DNA from 3 places in the Bradyrhizobium sp. th-b2 genome. Region 3 is predicted to be linked to each of the others. Evidence: riboswitches for the same ligand, from Rfam matches in the RefSeq annotation. Region 3 holds a riboswitch; each other region holds the start of a gene.
The links. Region 3 has a riboswitch for cobalamin ahead of K359_RS0118490 (DUF1636 domain-containing protein). Riboswitches for the same ligand answer to the same signal wherever they lie in the genome.

Region 1: linked by a shared signal. The riboswitch ahead of K359_RS0135870 (TonB-dependent receptor) and the one ahead of K359_RS0118490 (DUF1636 domain-containing protein) in region 3 are both predicted to bind cobalamin.
Region 2: linked by a shared signal. The riboswitch ahead of K359_RS0113245 (TonB-dependent siderophore receptor) and the one ahead of K359_RS0118490 (DUF1636 domain-containing protein) in region 3 are both predicted to bind cobalamin.

The regions. Positions count from the first base shown of each region.
Region 1 covers NZ_AUGA01000046.1:927-6,747, forward strand. The annotation lists gene K359_RS0135855 (MFS transporter) at 1-736, opposite strand, end outside; gene K359_RS54030 (hypothetical protein) at 907-2,193, shown strand; gene K359_RS63575 (hypothetical protein) at 2,304-2,477, opposite strand; gene K359_RS0135870 (TonB-dependent receptor) at 2,590-4,854, opposite strand; cobalamin riboswitch at 4,963-5,161, opposite strand; gene K359_RS0135875 (iron ABC transporter permease) at 5,274-5,821, shown strand, end outside.
Region 2 covers NZ_AUGA01000007.1:161,754-167,574, reverse strand. The annotation lists gene K359_RS0113250 (GTP-binding protein) at 1-745, shown strand, start outside; cobalamin riboswitch at 989-1,185, shown strand; gene K359_RS0113245 (TonB-dependent siderophore receptor) at 1,291-3,570, shown strand; gene K359_RS0113240 (peptidase) at 3,573-5,066, shown strand; gene K359_RS0113235 (tetratricopeptide repeat protein) at 5,076-5,549, opposite strand; gene gspD (type II secretion system secretin GspD) at 5,626-5,821, opposite strand, start outside.
Region 3 covers NZ_AUGA01000014.1:136,874-142,694, reverse strand. The annotation lists gene cobO (cob(I)yrinic acid a,c-diamide adenosyltransferase) at 1-590, opposite strand, end outside; cobalamin riboswitch at 627-838, shown strand; gene K359_RS0118490 (DUF1636 domain-containing protein) at 932-1,306, shown strand; gene cobW (cobalamin biosynthesis protein CobW) at 1,303-2,337, shown strand; gene cobN (cobaltochelatase subunit CobN) at 2,337-5,585, shown strand; gene cobG (precorrin-3B synthase) at 5,582-5,821, shown strand, end outside.

The sequences.
Region 1 (5,821 bases), on a different contig from region 3:
CCATCAGCGCCACCACGCCAAAATTGTTGATGCCCGAGGTCGACAGGCTGAGCAGCGTGAAGAACGCGGTCAGCACCATCAGCGCCGGCGTGATCACGCTCGTCTTCTGTGAGGCGTGGTCCTTGGCCTTGTTCCTGTTGGCGCCGGCATCGGGAATGCCGAGCACGATCAGGAACAGCGCCACCAGCGGACCGACCGCGCCGGCCACGATCAGTGCGCCGAGGCCGCCGATCGAGGCGACCAGCGCCGCCATGATCGCGGGCGCGACCGCGCCGCCGAGGAAGCCGGCAAAGGTGTGGATCGAGAAGGCGCGGCCCATCCGCGCCTCGTCCATATGGGCCGAGAGGATCGCGTAGTTAGCCGGATGATAGACGCTGTTGGCAAGCCCAAGCAGCACGGCGCAGACGATCAGCGAGGGATAGCTGAGATGCAGGCCGAGCCCGATCAGCGCACAGCCGCCGATGGTCAGCCCGATCAGCAGGATCTTGCGCGCGCCGATATGGTCGGCGAGGTAGCCGATCGGCGCCTGGGTCAGGCCGGAGACCACCGCGAACACCGTCAGCGCCAGGCCGAGCTCGACATAGCCGACGCCGAGCTGCTGCTTCAGGAACGGGAACAGCATCGGCAGCACGAAGATATGGAAATGGCTGACCCAATGGGCCACCGAAATCCCCGTCAGCGTGCGCACCGCGCTGTCGGCTCTCGCTTGCTGCGGTGCGGCCAGAACGTCGACCATTTTTGAGACAACCCTTTTCCCAACGCCCGGCAGGGCCCGCCGAAAATAGAGGCTGGCCGCTAATTGTCCATGAACGCGCCTGCATGGCTGCCCCCGGAGTGGGCGTGCCGGATCGACACATGCGGCATTAATGGCGGCGACAAAGCGTGGCGGCGCGGCGATGATCGGTCATGATCGACGCCAAAAAGCCGCTCCGGGTGCTCGTGTCAGAGGGCTCCAGCACCTCCGGCCGCGAGGCGATCACGATCCTGGGGCTGGCCGGCCATCACGTCGAAATCTGCGATCCCTCGCGCTGGTGCCTGGCGCGCTATTCCCGCTTTGTCCGCAAGTACCACCATTGTCCGCCGCTGCGCACCGATCCGGCCGGCTTCCTGCGCTTCGTCGAGCGTCTGTTGGCGTCGCGGCATTTCGATGTGCTGCTGCCGACCCATGAACAGGGCTTTCTGTTCGCCCGCGCCCAGGATCGATTGCAGCTGCGCGCCGGCCTGGCGCTGCCGGATTTCGCCAGCTATCGCGCCGTGCACAGCAAGGCCGGCTTCAGCCGTCTGCTCGACCAGCTCGGCCTGCCGCAGCCGCCGACCCGGATCGTGAACTCGGTCGATGAGCTGCGCGACGGCCTGCGGTTTCCCTCCGTGGTCAAGACGTCGATCGGCACTGCCAGCCGTGGTATCTGGTTTGTGCGCGACGCCAGCGATCTCCATCGCGCGCTCTACGATCTCGAATCCGCAGGCGATTTTGCCGGCGAGGTGCTGGCGCAAGACCTCATCACCGGCACCGTCGAGAAGGCCCAGTCGGTGTTTTGCCGCGGCACTCTCATTGCCTTCCACGCCTACCGTCAGATCGCAGCCGGCGTCGGCGGCGGCGAGGCGATCAAGGAGAGCGTGAGCCGGCCGGCGATCCGCGCCGCGCTCGAGACCATCGGCGCGCATCTTGGCTGGCACGGCGCGCTGTCGGTCGATGTCATCATGCCGCTCGACAGCGCAACGCCGCTTTTGATCGACTGCAACCCGCGGCTGGTTGAGCCCATGAACGCATACCGGTCCGGCACCGATCTGGTCGACCTGCTGCTGCGCGTCTCGCTTGACGAGACGCCGGCTCCGCTGGCGGACGGCCGCGCCGGCGTGCGGACCCATCTGGCGATGCAGGCGCTGCTCGGCAGCGCGTCGCGCGACGGCACAAGGCGCGAGCTGATCAGGGAATGCGGCCGCATCGCCGCGGGTGACGGTCTCTATCGCGGAAGTACGGAAGAGTTGACGCCGGTGCGGCTCGATTGGCTCAGCGCCGCGCCGCTGGCGATGACCACGGCGCTGCTGCTGGCATCGCCGCAGATCGCCTCATCGCTGGCGCGCAGCGGCTTCGGTGCGCATCTGCTGGATCGCGGCAGTATCAAGAAGATCGAGCGTGACGATTTTATTCGCAATGCCTCACGTCGTCCTGGCGAAAGCCAGGACCCATAACCACCGCTGCAAGTTTGGTAGAAGACTGGGGCCGCAGCTCGCCCGCCAACGTGCTTCAGGGGTAATGGGTCCTGCCTTTCGCCAGGACGACATCGTGGATGATGTCCGTCCTACAACGGCTCGTCGTCATTGCCATAGCGGTCGATCTTCGGGGTGGCGATGTCGCCATCCTCGTCATACTCGTCGTCCGGCGGCGCGGCGGGTGGCGGCGGCGCCTTCGACTTTTCGTCGGACTTCTTGCTGGGCTTGTCGGCGCCCTTGCTCGTCTTTCCGGCCTTGCCCATGCGTTTCCCCTGCGCGGGTTAAATCAGCTGCCGGAATTCTACCCCAGTTTGCTGGCGCTTGTAATGTGAGAGACGACGCTGCGGCGTCACACCCGCCGCGCCGGATCACGCTCTAAAACGTTGCGCCGGCCTTCACCATGTAGGTGCGGCCCGGGAGCGGATAGGCCGAGAAGCGGCCATCCGTGAACGAGCTCGCGATGGCGTAGTCGTAATAGAGCGCGTTGAACAGGTTGTTGACGCTGAGCGACCAGAAGAAGCGATCAATTTGCCCGCTCAGCTTGATATCGGCGGTGGCGTTGCCGGGAATCCGGCTCTGGGTGTTGGCCTGGTCGTTGTCCATGATGCGCGAGCTCCAGGCGCGCGCGGTGGCGTCGAACACCAGATAGTTCTGCCAAATATTCCAGGTCACGCCGACATTGCCGGTATAGCGCGACACCAGCGGCACGTCGTTGCCGGCCCAGATGCCTTCGCGGAAGACCGCGCGGGTGATCGCCATGCCGCCGCGCAAGGTCACGCTGTCGCTGACCTTGAGCGAGGCGCTGGTTTCCGAGCCGTAGCGGCGGGTCGGATCGAGGTTGACGTTGTAGAACAGCACCGGGTTGAAATGGATCTCGTTCTCGAGATCCATCAGATAGACGCTGGTCTGGACCTGGAAGCGGTTGGTCCTGACCCGGAAGCCGCCCTCGACGTCTTCCGACGTCTGGGTCTTGAGCGCAAAATTCTGCGCGATGGGCAGGAAGGTCAGCGGGTCGAATGACGGACCCGATGCGACGCGCTCGTCGACGTCGGGCGTGCGGAATGCGCGCGCGGCGCGGCCGAACACCGAGAATGTGTCGGTGAAGCGATGCTCGACGCCGACATGGAGCGCATATTGCGTCTCGTTGCTGTCGAGCGGCGACGCCTGCGTGTCGAAGGCGAACGGCGCATTCGGGTCGTAGCGATCACGCGCCGAGACGCTGGTATTCTGGACGCGTGCACCATAGGCGAAGTCGGTGGTCGGCAGCAATCCGAGCGTGTGCTGCCAGTAGCCTGCCACGCTCTGCTGCTCGATATTGTAGATGTGGAAGGGGTCGACGCCCTGGAACGCGCCGCGTGCCTGACGGAACGTCGAATCGTAATAATCGATGCCGGTCAGGATCGTCGACGGCATCCCCAGCATCACGTTCTTGACGCTGAGCCGCGGCGTCAGCGACCAGGTCTCCAGCGCGGCATCGTTGTAGGTCGAGGCGAAGCTGATGGTCGGTACCGTGCCGAAGAAGCCGCTTTGGGTATCGCGCTGCCGCCAGCCGCCGTCGACGATCAGGTCGACGCCGTTGATCAGCGTCTTGGTGAAGCCGGCGGTGACGCTGGCGGTCTGCTGGTTGGCATAGTCGAACGGCGTGCTGCTGCCCCTGCGGTCGGTTTGCAGCTCGTTGATCCCGATCGACGGATCGACCAGCCGCCCGCCGGGCAGGCCGAGCTTCTGGTCGCTGCCCGTGACGGTGAGGAAGGCGGTCAGATCGGGCGTGGTGTAGTTGATGCTGCCGACGGCGTTGCGCTGGTCGAGCGCATTGTTGACGCGGTAGCCGTCGGACTTGATGCCGTTGCCGTAGAACGAGGTGGACCACGGTCCCGCATTGAGCGCCGCGGAGACGGCGGCCATGCGGGTGTTGAACGAGCCATATCCCGCCTCGGCTCTCATCGTCGTCGGCGGACCGCCGACGCCGGTCTTGGTGATGATGTTGACGACGCCGCCCACCGCATTGTCGCCGTAGAGCACGGCGCCGCTGTTGCCGCGCGTGATCTCGATGCGCGCGATCGAATCGAGCGGGATCGTGGTGAGGTCGAAGCCGGCCTTGTCGACGTCGTTGAGCCGGCGGCCGTTGAGCAGGAACAGCGTGTTGTCGGTGGCGAATGCCCCGAAGCCGCGCAGGTCGACCGCGGTCTTGGCGCCGTTCGGCCCGCCATAGAGCGTTTGCAGCTGCACGCCCGGCACCTGCGCGAGGATTTCAGGCAGCGACTGTACCGGCGAATGCGCGATGTCGTCGGCCGTGATCAGGGCCGAGGACGATCCGACAATGCCGGCGAACTGGCGGCCGCCGCTGGTGCCGCCCGTTCCGGTGGCCGTGCCTGTCCCTGTGGTGCCCGATCCGCTTCCGCCGCCCACATTGGTGCTCTCTGCGGTGCCCGTCGCCGGGCGGCGCGGCGCCGGCGCTTCGTCCGCGGCCGGCCTGGCGCGCGTGACGTTCTGATCGCCCGGCTTGGTGACTTCGATGGTCGGTAGCTGATCGGGAGCAGGCGCCTGCTGCGCCCGCGCGGCGGAGACAATAAATACAGGCGCGAGCATCGTCGTCGCGAGCAGCAGCGTGCGCCGCCAATGGAAAGAGAAAGTGAGCATAAGCGAGACCTCGGTAACGTCAGTGGCACGTCACCGCGAACCAGTCTCACCATCGTGCTAACAGCCTCAGGTGAAGCTCATGCCTGTACTCCCCGACCGGCATCTTCGCGTGTGACCACGGCTGACGGCAGGTCTCCTGGCTCGCGGGTCGTTACCCTTCGTCGCCTTCCCAGGACCGAGATTCCCAGTGGCCTGTGACGAAGGATTCACCGCATACAGTTGCGGGGGCAGCCGCGGCCTTGGGGAAGTTTCCCCGCACCGCATTCCCTTTTCATCTCGCTAAAGAACCGTCATGTTCATCTAGGGTTCGGCCGGGCAGCAAAGTCAATCCGGCGGAAGTCGGGCAATGGCTGGGCGGCCACGGTTTTTATCGAGTGTCGCTTGTCTGCCACGGCGATCGCTGTAAGAGCATGGATCCAATGAGCGTGCAGGATTTTGCCTTGGCGGCCGAGGTCGCGGCGCGGCGACGGTGGGGCGCCACCGCGGCGCTGCTCGCGCTTGTGGCGCTGCTGTGCGTGATCTCGCTCGGCATCGGGCCGGTGCGGCTGTCGCCGCTCGCGGTGACCGAGGCGCTGTTCGGCGGCGGCAGCGACGTGGCGCAGGTGATCGTGCGCGAAATTCGTTTGCCGCGCACCATTCTGGCGTTCGCAATCGGCGGCATTCTCGGGCTGTCAGGCGCGGCGCTGCAGGGCCTGCTGCGCAATCCGCTGGCCTCGCCGTCGCTGTTCGGCGCGCCGCAATCGGCGGCGTTCGGCGCGGTGCTGGTGATCGCGCTCGGCCTGGCCGACGTGCGCTCCTACGCGCTGCCGGTGGTGGCGATCATCGCCGCGTTCGGCTCGGTGTTCGCGCTGCTCGCGATCGCCGGCCGCAATGCCGGGCTGCTGATTCTGATCCTCGCGGGGCTCGCGATCTCGAGCTTTGCGGGAGCTGCGACCGCGCTGGTGATGAACCTCTCCAGCAATCCCTT
Region 2 (5,821 bases), on a different contig from region 3:
CTGCATCTGTTGCACGCTGGAGGGCGATCTGCTGCGCACGCTCGCAAATTTGCTGCGGCGTGATCCGCGTCCCGAGTTCATCGTGATCGAGACCAGCGGGATCGCCGATCCCGCCGACATCGTGCGCAACCTGATGGATCCCGTGATCTGGAAGGAAGCGCCGCTGGAGACCGTGCTGTGCGTGGTCGACGCCACGCAGCCTGCGACGATGCTGGACGATGCGCTGCTGCGGTCGCAACTGCGGGCGGCCGATGTGGTGGCGCTGAGCAAGGTCGACCTGGCTGATGCCACCGCGCGTACCGCGATCCGCGACGCGGTACGCGCGGTGCGGCCGGCGGCGGTCGTGGTCGATGCGCTGCATGGCGAGGTGCCGACGGAACTATTGCTTCCGGCGGATATCGATCATTTGCCGGCGCCGCGCGAGACCGCGCCACGACGGCCGGTGTCCGACCGGTTCGAGACGCTGAGCTGGACGTCGGAGCGGCCGGTGCGGTTGCCGCGCTTGCAGCAGGCGATCGGCAGGCTGGCGCCGAAACTCGCGCGGGCGAAGGGATTGTTCGAGACGGTGGAGCAGCCTGGGCGACTGACAGTGTTTCAACTCGCCGGCGGACGCGCGACATTGGCTGCGGGCGGCGTGCCGGCACCCGGCGTGCCGCGCACGCGAATCGTGTTCATCGCCGAGATAGGTGTGCTCTCGCGCGCCGAGATCGATGCGATCATGGCAGGCTGCGTCGAAGCTACCTGAGTTTTCCGTCACCCCCGCGCAAAGGCTTTGCCTTTGTCGCTGGAGGAGCGCGTAGCGCGTCTCGAAGGGTGCACGGCCACCAGCCGGGCCGTCGATCCTTCGAGACGCCGCTACGCGGCTCCTCAGGAGACGGGTTAAGGAGGTCTCCGCGTCAGCGATACAAGCCGTGTGTCATCGCCGCAGCACCGTCCCGCAAAGCACGTGCGCGACAATCGCGCCGAATTGACAGCCCATCCCGCACCACCTATCGTTTCCGCCGACGGTTCCCTTCGGGGATCAAAAGGGAATGCGGTGCGAGGGTAACCCCAATGCCGCAGCTGTCCCCGCAACTGTAAACGGCGAGCCTTTCGTCAATTTGCCACTGGACCATTCGGTCCGGGAAGGCGTCGACAGGCGACGACCCGTGAGCCAGGAGACCTGCCGTCAGTCGTGGTCACACGCGAGCACATCGGGCGGGGGCGTCCTGGTGGGATCGGAGCACTGCCTTTTGGGCAATGCGCCAGTCCGCGTTCGCGGTGACGTGCCACGTTACCGCGGGTCCTTTCATGTCTCCGTCTTCTCCCGTTGCGCGCCGCTGGCGCCTCGGCCTCGTTTGCTCCCTGTCATCGCTGCTGCTGCCGGCTGAAGGTGGAGCACAAACACCGCCACCAACCAGGCTCGATCCGATCGAGGTCTCGCCCTCGGCATCCGAAAAGCCCAAGCCCGCGGCGCGAAGCAGCAACTCGGCGTCGTCGTCGCGGCCACGCTCCAGACCTGTACCGGCCGCGGCAACCGGCAACACACCGCGCGCCGCAGCGTCGGGCGCTTCGGGATCGGCGTCGCCGACGCTCAACGCCACCACGCCGGGGAGCACCGGCAGCCGTCTGAATCTAACGCCGCTGCAAACGCCGGCGAGCGTCGAGATCATCACGTCGCAGACCATCGCCGAACGCGGCCAGCATAATGTCACAGATGCCGTCACCCAGGACGCGGCCGGGTTCATCGCAACGCCGGCTCCCGGCAATGGCGGCCTGTCGTTCAGCACCCGCGGCTTTGCCGGCAGCAATTCGGTGATGACGCTGTATGACGGTACGCGCTTTTATATCGGCTCGGGAACCCTGACGTTCCCGTACGATACCTGGTCGACGCAGCGCATCGAGGTGCTGCGCGGCCCGGCTTCGGTGCTATACGGCGAAGGCGCAATCGGCGGCGTCATCAACGTAATTCCGAAAAAGCCGCTGGGCACGCCCTACAACGAAGCCGAGGTCTCGCTCGACAGCAACATGACGCGGCGGCTTTCGGTCGACAGCACCGGTCCGATCAATCCCAATGTGTCCTACCGGATCAATGCCACCGGCAACATGTCGGACGGCTGGGTCGATCGCGACAAGACCTCGAATGCGGTGGTCTCGGCCGCGGTGCGGGTGCAGGCGTCGGAAAATCTCGCCTTCACGCTCTCCGAGGATTATGGCGACCGCAGCCCGTCGCGCTATTTCGGCACGCCGCTGATCAACGGCGCGATCCAGGACGCGCTGCGCTTCAAGAACTACAACGCGCTGGACAGCACGATCCGCTATCAGGACAGCTGGACCCAGTTCAAGACCGAGTGGGACGTCGCCGACGGCATCAAGATCAACAACACGCTCTATTATCTGACCAGCGAGCGGCACTGGCGCGACATCGAGAGCTACACCTGGAATCCGAAGAGCAATCTGATCGATCGCGGCAACTATATCGAGATCTTCCACGACCAGAAGCAGGCCGGCAACCGGATGGACGCGACCTTCAGCGGCCACATCTTCGGCCTCGAGAACCGCTTCGTTGCGGGATTCGACGTTAACCACATCGACTTCACCCACACCAATAACTCGCCGTTTGGCGGCGCGTCGTCGGTCAACCCCTACGTCTTCGATCCCGGATCGTTCTTCGCGACGACCACTGCGACATCGCCCGGCTTCAATGCGATCGTCAATCAATACGCGCTGTTTGCGGAGGATCGTCTGTTGCTGACCGATCAATTGTCGCTCGTCACCGGCGTCAGGTACGATCGCCCCGAGGTCGACCGCACCGACTATCGGACGCCGTCGAACAGTTTTGACGTCGCGCTCTCGGGCGCCAGCTGGCGCACCGGGGTGGTCTATGAACCGATCAAGAACCTCGCGTTCTATGGTCAGTATGCGGTCGGCGTCGATCCGGTCGGCAATCTGATCTCGCTGTCGGCCACGCAAAAGACCTTCCAGCTCGCCACCGGCAAGCAGACCGAGTTCGGGGTCAAGCAGTCGTTCCTGGGCGGGCGCGGCGAGTGGACGCTGGCGGGCTATCAGATCGTCAAGAACAATTTGCTCGTTGCCGATCCGAACAATCCCGTCGGCCTCGCATTGCAGGTCGGCCAGCAATCATCGCGCGGCGTCGAGGCATCGGTCGGACTGGCGTTGGATTATGGCTGGCGTGTCGACGCCAATGTCGCGCTGCTGCAGGCGAAGTACGACAACAACAGCCAGCTGGTGAGCGGAAAGCTCGTCAGCTATGCCGGCAACGTTCCGATCAACGTACCGCAGCAGGTGTCGAACGTCTGGTTGACCTGGGACTTCGCATCCAACTGGTCGGTCTATGGCGGCGTCCAGATCGTCGGCCAGATGTACTCCGACCTTGCCAACACCCAGTTGCGGCCGGGCTACAATGTGGTCAATGGCGGTGTCAGGTGGAAGCCGGATGACCGCACCACGGTTGCGTTCCGCGTCTACAATCTGTTCGACAAGGTCTACGCGGTGACGTCGCCCTATGCCGGGCAGTGGCTGCTGGGCATGGCGCGCACCGCGGAACTCTCCGTCAACGTGAAGTTCTGATCATGCGCAACACTCTGGTCCGGCGAGGGCGGCGATGGCTGTATGTCGTCCATCGCTGGATCGGCATCGCGACCTGCCTCTTGTTTGCGATGTGGTTCATCTCCGGCCTCGTCATGATGTACGTGGCCTTTCCGCGCCTCACCGACGGCGAGCGCCTGGCCGCGCTCCCTGTCATTTCGTGGGGCAAGGTGCAGATCGCGCCTGACCGCGCGATGGCGATCGCGGGCATGGAGCATTATCCGCGCGATCTGCGGCTGTCGATGATGGACGACGTTCCGGTCTATCGCATCGCCGGCTGGAAGGGAGGCACCGTCACCATTTCGGCGGCCGACGGCAGTATCATCGACTGGATCACGCCGGACCAGGCGCTGGCCATTGCCGGCCACGATCCGCGTGCGGTGCGTCCGCAATTGCTCGACACGGTGACGCGCGATCAATGGTCGGTTACGGCGCGTTTCGACCTGTTGCGGCCGCTCTATCTGGTCGGCCTCGGCGACGCCAGTGGGACCGAGCTCTACGTCTCCGCGCGCAGCGGCGAGATCGCGCTCGACACCACGCGGCAGGAGCGGGTCTGGAACTGGCTCGGCTCGATCCCGCACTGGATCTATCCGACCGTGCTGCGCAAGGACGGTCCGCTGTGGCGGGATGTGGTGCTGTGGATCTCGGGCGTGTGCCTCGTGGTCGCGGTCACTGGCTTCTGGATCGGCATTCTCCGGTTGCGATTGATGCGTCGCTACGCAAACGGCGCCATGTCGCCATACCGCGGCTGGATGGCCTGGCATCATATTGCCGGGCTGATCGGCGGCATCTGCGTTTTCACCTGGATGTTCAGCGGCTGGCTGTCGCTCAATCCCGGCGGCGCGTTCTCCGGCCGCGGCGTCACCAGGGAGATCGCGGTCGGCTACAGCGGCCATGACGCGCCCGACATCGCCACCGGCTTCCAGTCGTCGCCGTCCGTGCCGGCCGTGGAGGCGCGCTTCGTCTGGATCGGCGGACACAAGCTGATGATGCTCGATGACAGCAATGGCCGTCGCAGCCTCGCCGATCCCGCCACCGGCGCGCCCGCGTCTCTCTCGCGTGACGAGATCATCGCAGCCGCCCGGCGCGCGGTGCCCGGAGCTGCCATGAACTCGGTCCAACAGCTCGATGAACCCGACGCCTATTGGTACACGCTGCACAACGCGCGCGAACTCCCCGTGCTGCGGACCGGCTTTGATGATCCCGCGCAAACCTGGCTGCACATCTCTCCGGTCACTGGCGAAATTCTCGACCGCAGCGACGACAGTCGCCGCTCCTATCGCTGGTTGTTCAACGCGCTGCACAGCCTGGATTTCCCGCTGCTGCTGCGCATCTCTCCCGCACGCGACGTCGTGGTGTGGCTGCTGTCAGCGGTTGGCACGATCGTCTCGATCAGCGGCATCGTGATCGGCTGGCGCCGGCTGCGGCGGCCGGTGCGAAGGAGACGCGTGTCCGCGATCCCTGTGCGGACGCCGTGATAGCGGCAGCTACTTGATGGTCAGGTGCACGTTCGGCGCCGGCGGGCCGGGGACCCATCCCAATGCAAACCGCTGGCCGGCGATGATCTCATTGCGCGAGAGTTTTGATGCGACCGCATCACGGAAGCGGAGATAGGCGTCGCGCTGCCGTCCGTTCGTGCGGGCGGCCGCCAGATTGAGCCATTTGTAGGCCAGCACGTAATCGTTCGGAACGCCGTGGCCCTTGTCGTACATCAGGCCAAGCATGGCCTGCGCGAACGGGTCGCCTTGCACGGCGCCACGATAGTAGAGATCGGCGGCGGCGTCATAGGCCTGCGGCACGCCAAAACCGTGCTCATACATGAAGCCGAGCAGGCCGAGCGCGCGCGCATTGCCGCGCTCGGCGGCCGGCGCGAGCTCCCGAGACGCCCTGACATAGTCGCCGCGATTAAAGGCGGCGGTTCCGCGCGCAAGGCTGTCGGCGCTCGCGACGGATGCGGTCATCGCCCAAAGCGCGACCGCAAGTGTAGCGCAGAGGCGGGTTCGCAGCGCGGGCATGCGGAGCATCCGGTTGCCCGGCTCAGTGGAAGCTGGTGGTGATCGGCGCATTGGTCGATGTCGTGGCGATGCTGCCGCGCAGTTTCGATCGAAGCTCCTCGGCGACGACCTGGGCGTCGGTACCGTTGCGGATGATCTGCGGGCGGATGAAGATGATCAGCTCGGTGCGCTGGGTGCCGTTGCTCTGATGCCCGAAGGCGTCGCCAAGGCCAGGAATC
Region 3 (5,821 bases):
TCGGTGACGAGATCGGCGATCTCGATCAATTCATCCTTGGCATTGCGTCCGGTGAGCACGACATGCGTCATCGGCGGCTTCGACGTGGTCAGGAAGTCGACGACATCGGCAATGGCGAGATAATCGTAGCGCAGCGCGATGTTGATCTCGTCGAGCACGACCATGCGCAAGCTCGGGTCTGCGATCAGCTGCTTGGCCTTCTCCCAGCCGGCCTGCGCCGCCGCGATGTCGCGCGCGCGATCCTGGGTCTCCCAGGTAAAACCTTCGCCCATCGCGTGGAATTGACAGAGCTCTCCGAAATGCCCGGTGAGCAGGCGGCGCTCGCCGGTATCCCAGGCGCCCTTGATGAACTGCACCACGGCGCATGGGAAGCCATGCGCCACGCAGCGCACGATCATGCCGAAGGCGGAGGAGGACTTTCCCTTGCCGGCGCCGGTATGAACGATGATCAGACCCTTTTCGCCGCTCTTGGTCGCCATGATCTTGTCGCGGGCGACCTTTTTTTTCGCCATCTTGGTCGCGTGGCGCGCATCCAGCGAAACCTCGCTGCTGACGACCTCGTCTTCGGCGCCGTTTTCTTCAGAAATCATGACGTTCCTTCGGCTTGACAAGTTCGAGCCACGGACGAATGGTGGGCCCGCGTTGGTTCCTGTCCTACGACAGGCGAAGAGGGAATGCGATAGGGCTCAAGGTGGGCCTGAAAAGCAGCCGCCCCCGCGACCGTGACCGGAGAGATGCCCAAAGCCACTGATTCCTTGTCGAGAATCGGGAAGGTGGGCATCGAGGGAGAAATCCTGCTCCGCAAGCCGGGAGACCTGCCAACGCAACGTGTTGTGAGACCGGCGGACGGGGTGTTCCGCGACGGGGAAACGAACCCATTCACAACGGTTCGTGTGCCTCTTCGCCTCCCGCTGTTAATCCAGGATGGGCGATGAGCGTTACACTTCATGTCTGCATCACCTGCCGCGCCGGCCAGACGCTGGCGGAAGGTGAGCTCGCGCCCGGTGCGCGCCTGTATGCCGCGCTTGTTGAGGCCGGCGTGCCCGATGACGTCAATCTTGTTCCCGTCGAATGCCTGTCGGCGTGCAGCCAGGGTTGCTCGGTCGCGCTCAGTGCGCCGGGGCGGTGGTCCTACGTCTACGGCCGCCTGTCCGCTGACAATGCCAGGGATGTGATCGCGGGCGCCACCGCCTATGCCGCGGCGCCTGACGGCATCGTGCCGTGGCGCAGCCGTCCGGAAATCTTTCGCAAGCAATCGCTCGCTCGAATCCCACCCCTTGCCGTCGTGCCGGAGGCCGCAGAATGACTACGCTCGCCAAGGTTCCGGTCACCGTCGTGACCGGTTTTCTCGGGTCCGGCAAGACAACGCTGATCCAGCATCTGATCCGCAACGCCAACGGCAAGAAGCTCGCGGTGCTGGTCAACGAATTCGGCAGCGAAGGCGTCGACGGCGAGATCCTGAAGTCGTGCGCCGACGCCAATTGTCCGGCCGAGAACATCGTCGAGCTCGCCAATGGCTGCATCTGCTGCACCGTCGCCGACGATTTCATCCCGGCCATGGAGCAGTTGCTCGCGCGCCGGGTGAGACCTGATCACATCGTGATCGAGACGTCCGGCCTCGCTTTGCCGAAGCCGCTGCTGAAGGCGTTCGACTGGCCGGAAATCCGCTCGCGGATCACGGTCGACGGCGTGATCGCGCTGGCCGATGCGGAGGCCGTTGCTGCCGGCCGCTTTGCGCCGGATCCGGCCGCAGTCGATGCACAGCGTGCGGCCGACGACAATCTCGACCACGAGACGCCGCTGTCCGAAGTGTTCGAGGACCAGATCGCCTGTGCCGATATCGTGCTGCTGACCAAGGCCGATCTCGCCGGAGCCGAGGGGATCAAGGCGGCCAAAGCGGTGATTGCGGCCGAAATGCCGCGCGAGGTGCCGATATTGCCGATCGTCGACGGCGTCGTCGACGCGCGGGTCATCCTGGGACTCGAGGCCGCCGCAGAGGATGATCTCGCATCGCGGCCGTCTCACCATGATGGCGAAGCCGAACACGAGCACAATGATTTCAACTCCGTAGTGATCGATCTTCCCGAGGTTTCGGATGTCGAGGCACTGGTGGCTTCGATCAAGGGGCTGGCGCGCGAGCAGAACGTGCTGCGCGCCAAGGGCTACATCGCGGTCGAAGGCAAGCCGATGCGGTTGCTAGTGCAGTCCGTCGGCGAACGGGTACGGCATCAGTTCGACATGCCTTGGGGCACGCGGCCGCGGCAGTCGAAGCTGGTCGTGATCGGCGAACACGGCGATATCGATGAAGCTGCGATCAGGGCGCGACTAGGTGTCTGATGCACGTCGTCTTCCGCGAGAGCCGCGGCCTTGAGGAGACCGCGACGCCAAGGGACCTCGGCCAGGATCCGGCCGATCTCGTGGTGTTGTCGTTTTCCGACAGCGATCTCGCCGCCTTCGCGGCCGGCTGGCGGCGGGGCCGCGCCGCGCTGCCGTCGCTGCGGCTCGCCAATCTCGCGGAGCTGCGCCATCCGCTCTCGGTCGATACCTATATCGAGCGCACACTGTCGCGCGCGCGCGGCATCCTGGTGCGGCTGATCGGCGGCGAACCCTATTGGTCATACGGGCTGGCCGCGGTGCATCGTCTGGCGAAGGAGCGCGACATCGCTTTGGTGGTGTTGCCAGCCGATGGCCGCGACGATCTGCGGCTGGATGAATTTTCGACCTTGCCGGTCTCGACGCTGCGTCGTCTGAAGGTGCTGTGCGACAAGGGCGGGCCTGTCGCCGCGCAGGCCGTGATCGCACAATTGGCGCTGGCGTCAGGGCTGTATGCCGGGCCTGTGGTCGGCGAGATCGATCTTCCCGAGATCGGTCTCTACGACCCGCGGCGCGGTGTTGTCGCGGCGCTGCCGGCATCGGATCGCCGGCCGCGGGCACTGGTGACTTTCTATCGCTCCTATCTCGCGGCGGGCGACACGGCACCGGTCGATGCGTTGATTGAGGCGCTACGCGAGAAGGGCTTTGACGCCTACGGCGTCTTCGTCGCCTCGTTGAAGGCGGCGGGCGTGGCCGATTGGCTGCGTACTCAATTCGCGCAATGCGCACCCGCCGCCATCGTCAATGCGACCGCCTTTTCCGCGGCCGGCGATGACGGCACCACGCCGTTCGATGCCGCATCGTGTCCGGTGTTCCAGGTCGCTCTGTCCACGGCGCGGCGCGAGGATTGGGCCGAGTCGCTGCGCGGTCTGTCGCCCGGCGATCTCGCGATGCATGTGGTGTTGCCGGAGGTTGACGGCCGCCTGTTTGCTGGCGTGGTCAGCTTCAAGTCGGCGAGCGAGCGCGATCCCGATCTGCAGTTCGCACATCTCGCGCATCGGCCGGATGCCGGACGCGTCGCAGCAATTGCCGTGCGCGTGGCAGCCTGGCGCCATCTTGCGGAAAAGCCCGCGCGGAAGAAGCAACTTGCACTCGTGCTGTCGAACTATCCGGGCCGTCCGCACCAGATCGCGCATGCTGTCGGCCTCGATGCGCTTGCCTCGGTCGAGGTATTGCGGGCCGATCTCGCGGCCGCGGGCTTTGATCTCGAGCCGGTGGCGTCGCTGGGCGATGCGCTCTTGCACCGGAAACTGACATGGGAGGTGGCCGAGTATCGCGCGGCCATCTCCGGCCTTCCGCCACAGCTTCAGGACGACCTCGCGCGTGCATGGGGCGCGCCGGAGGACGATCCCGATTGTCGTGATGGCGAATTTCAATTCGCGGCAATCCAGTGCGGCAAGTCCGTCATCGCCGTTCAGCCGGAGCGCGGCGATGTCTCTCATCGCGATGCCGACTATCACGATCTGTCGCGCACGCCGCGCCATGCCTATGTCGCGTTCCATCTGTGGCTCAGGCAGCAACGCATCGATGCCGTCGTGCACATGGGCGCGCATGGCACGCTGGAATGGCTGCCCGGCAAGTCGGTTGCGCTGTCGTCCGCGTGCTGGCCGGAAGCGCTGATCGGCGATCTGCCCGTCATCTACCCCTTCATCGTCAACGATCCCGGCGAGGCGGCGCAGGCCAAGCGCCGGATCGGCGCCGTGACGATCGGCCACCTGCCGCCGCCGCTGGCGCAGGCGGCGGTGCCGGAAGGCTTGCGCAGGCTCGAGCGCCTGCTCGATGAATATTCGACCGCTGACGGTCTCGATCCGGCACGGCGGCAGCGCCTGATTGCCGATATCCGCGAGGAAGCGCGGCTGGCCGGGCTGGAGGACGATCTCGGTCTCGCTGCGTCGGTCTCCGCTGCCGAGGCGATTCCGCAGATCGACCGCTTTGTCTGCGATCTCAAGGAAAGTCAGTTCGGCGATGGCCTGCACGTGTTCGGGCAGGGCGCCTGCGGTGCGGAGGAGAGAGCGGCGTTACGCGATGCGCTCTCCGGCCGGCGCGTCGCGCCGGGACCGTCGGGGTCGCCCTATCGCGGGCGCCGCGACGTGCTGCCGACCGGACGCAATCTGTTTGCCGTCGATCCCCGCGCGGTGCCGACGCCGTCGGCGCATGCGCAGGGCGTGAAACTCGCCGAAGAGCTGCTGCGCCGCCACCTGCAGGACCACGGTGACTGGCCGAAGGGGCTCGTCGTCGACCTCTGGGGCTCGTCGACGATGCGCACCGCCGGTGAGGATTTTGCGATGGCGCTGCATCTTGCCGGCATCGCGCCGCGTTGGGATCACGGATCGGGCCGTGTGGCCGGCTACGACATCATCGCGCCGGCGGAGCTCGGTCGTCCCCGCATCGACGTCACGCTGCGCGTGTCGGGGCTGTTCCGCGACGTCTTCTCGGCCCTTGCCCAGTTGTTCGAGGCGGCGACGGAGGCGTTGTCTGAACGCAGCGATGAGGGGGATGAAAATCCCTATCGGCAGCGCGCGTCGCGCGTGTTCGGGCCCCGCCCAGGGCACTATGGGGCGGGCATCGCCGCGATACCGGATGTCTTCACCGAGGCGGCGCGCGATGCGGCTGGCGAAGCTTGGCTGTCGGCGTCGTCCTGGGCGTTTGCATCCGATGGCGAGATGCGGCCCGATCGCGCCGGCATCGAGGCTCGGCTCGCGGCCGCCGACAGTTTTGTCCATACCCAGGACTTGCCCGAGACCGACCTGCTGCTGGCGGCGGACTATGCCGCGCATGAGGCCGGCATCGCGGCGGCGGCCCGGCGCATTGGCGCAGAAGTCCCGGCGCTCTATCATCTCGACGCGACGCGGCCGGATCAACCGCATGCGCGCTCGTTGACCGAGGAGATCTCACGGGTGGTGCGTGCGCGCGCCGCCAATCCCGCCTGGATCGCCGGCATGATGCGCCATGGCTTCCGAGGTGCCGCCGAGATATCAGCGACGCTGGAGCATATGGCGGCGTTTGCCCATCTTGCGGGCGCGGTGCCGCCGCATTTGTTCGACCTCTATTACGACGCGACGCTCGGCAATGACGACGTTCGCGGCTTCATGGCGCGCGAGAATCCGGCTGCCTTGGCTGCGATCGAAACCTGCTTCACCCGGTTGCACGAGGCGTCGCTGTGGCAGACGCGGCGCAATTCGATTGCGGCTGCATTGCAGGAGGCCTCATGAGCGCTGTTGCGATCAAGGGCTGGTGTCCCGGCGCACTGCGACCGATGCTATCAGGCGACGGCCTCGTGGTGCGCATTCGTCCGCGCGGCGGACGGCTCGACGCGGCGCAGGCGGCGGGAATCGCTGATCTGGCTGCGCGGCACGGCAATGGCCTGATCGATCTGACCAGCCGCGCCAATCTTCAGATCCGCGGTGTCAGCGATGAAGGTTTCCCGTCTTTGATCGATGGGCTTGCC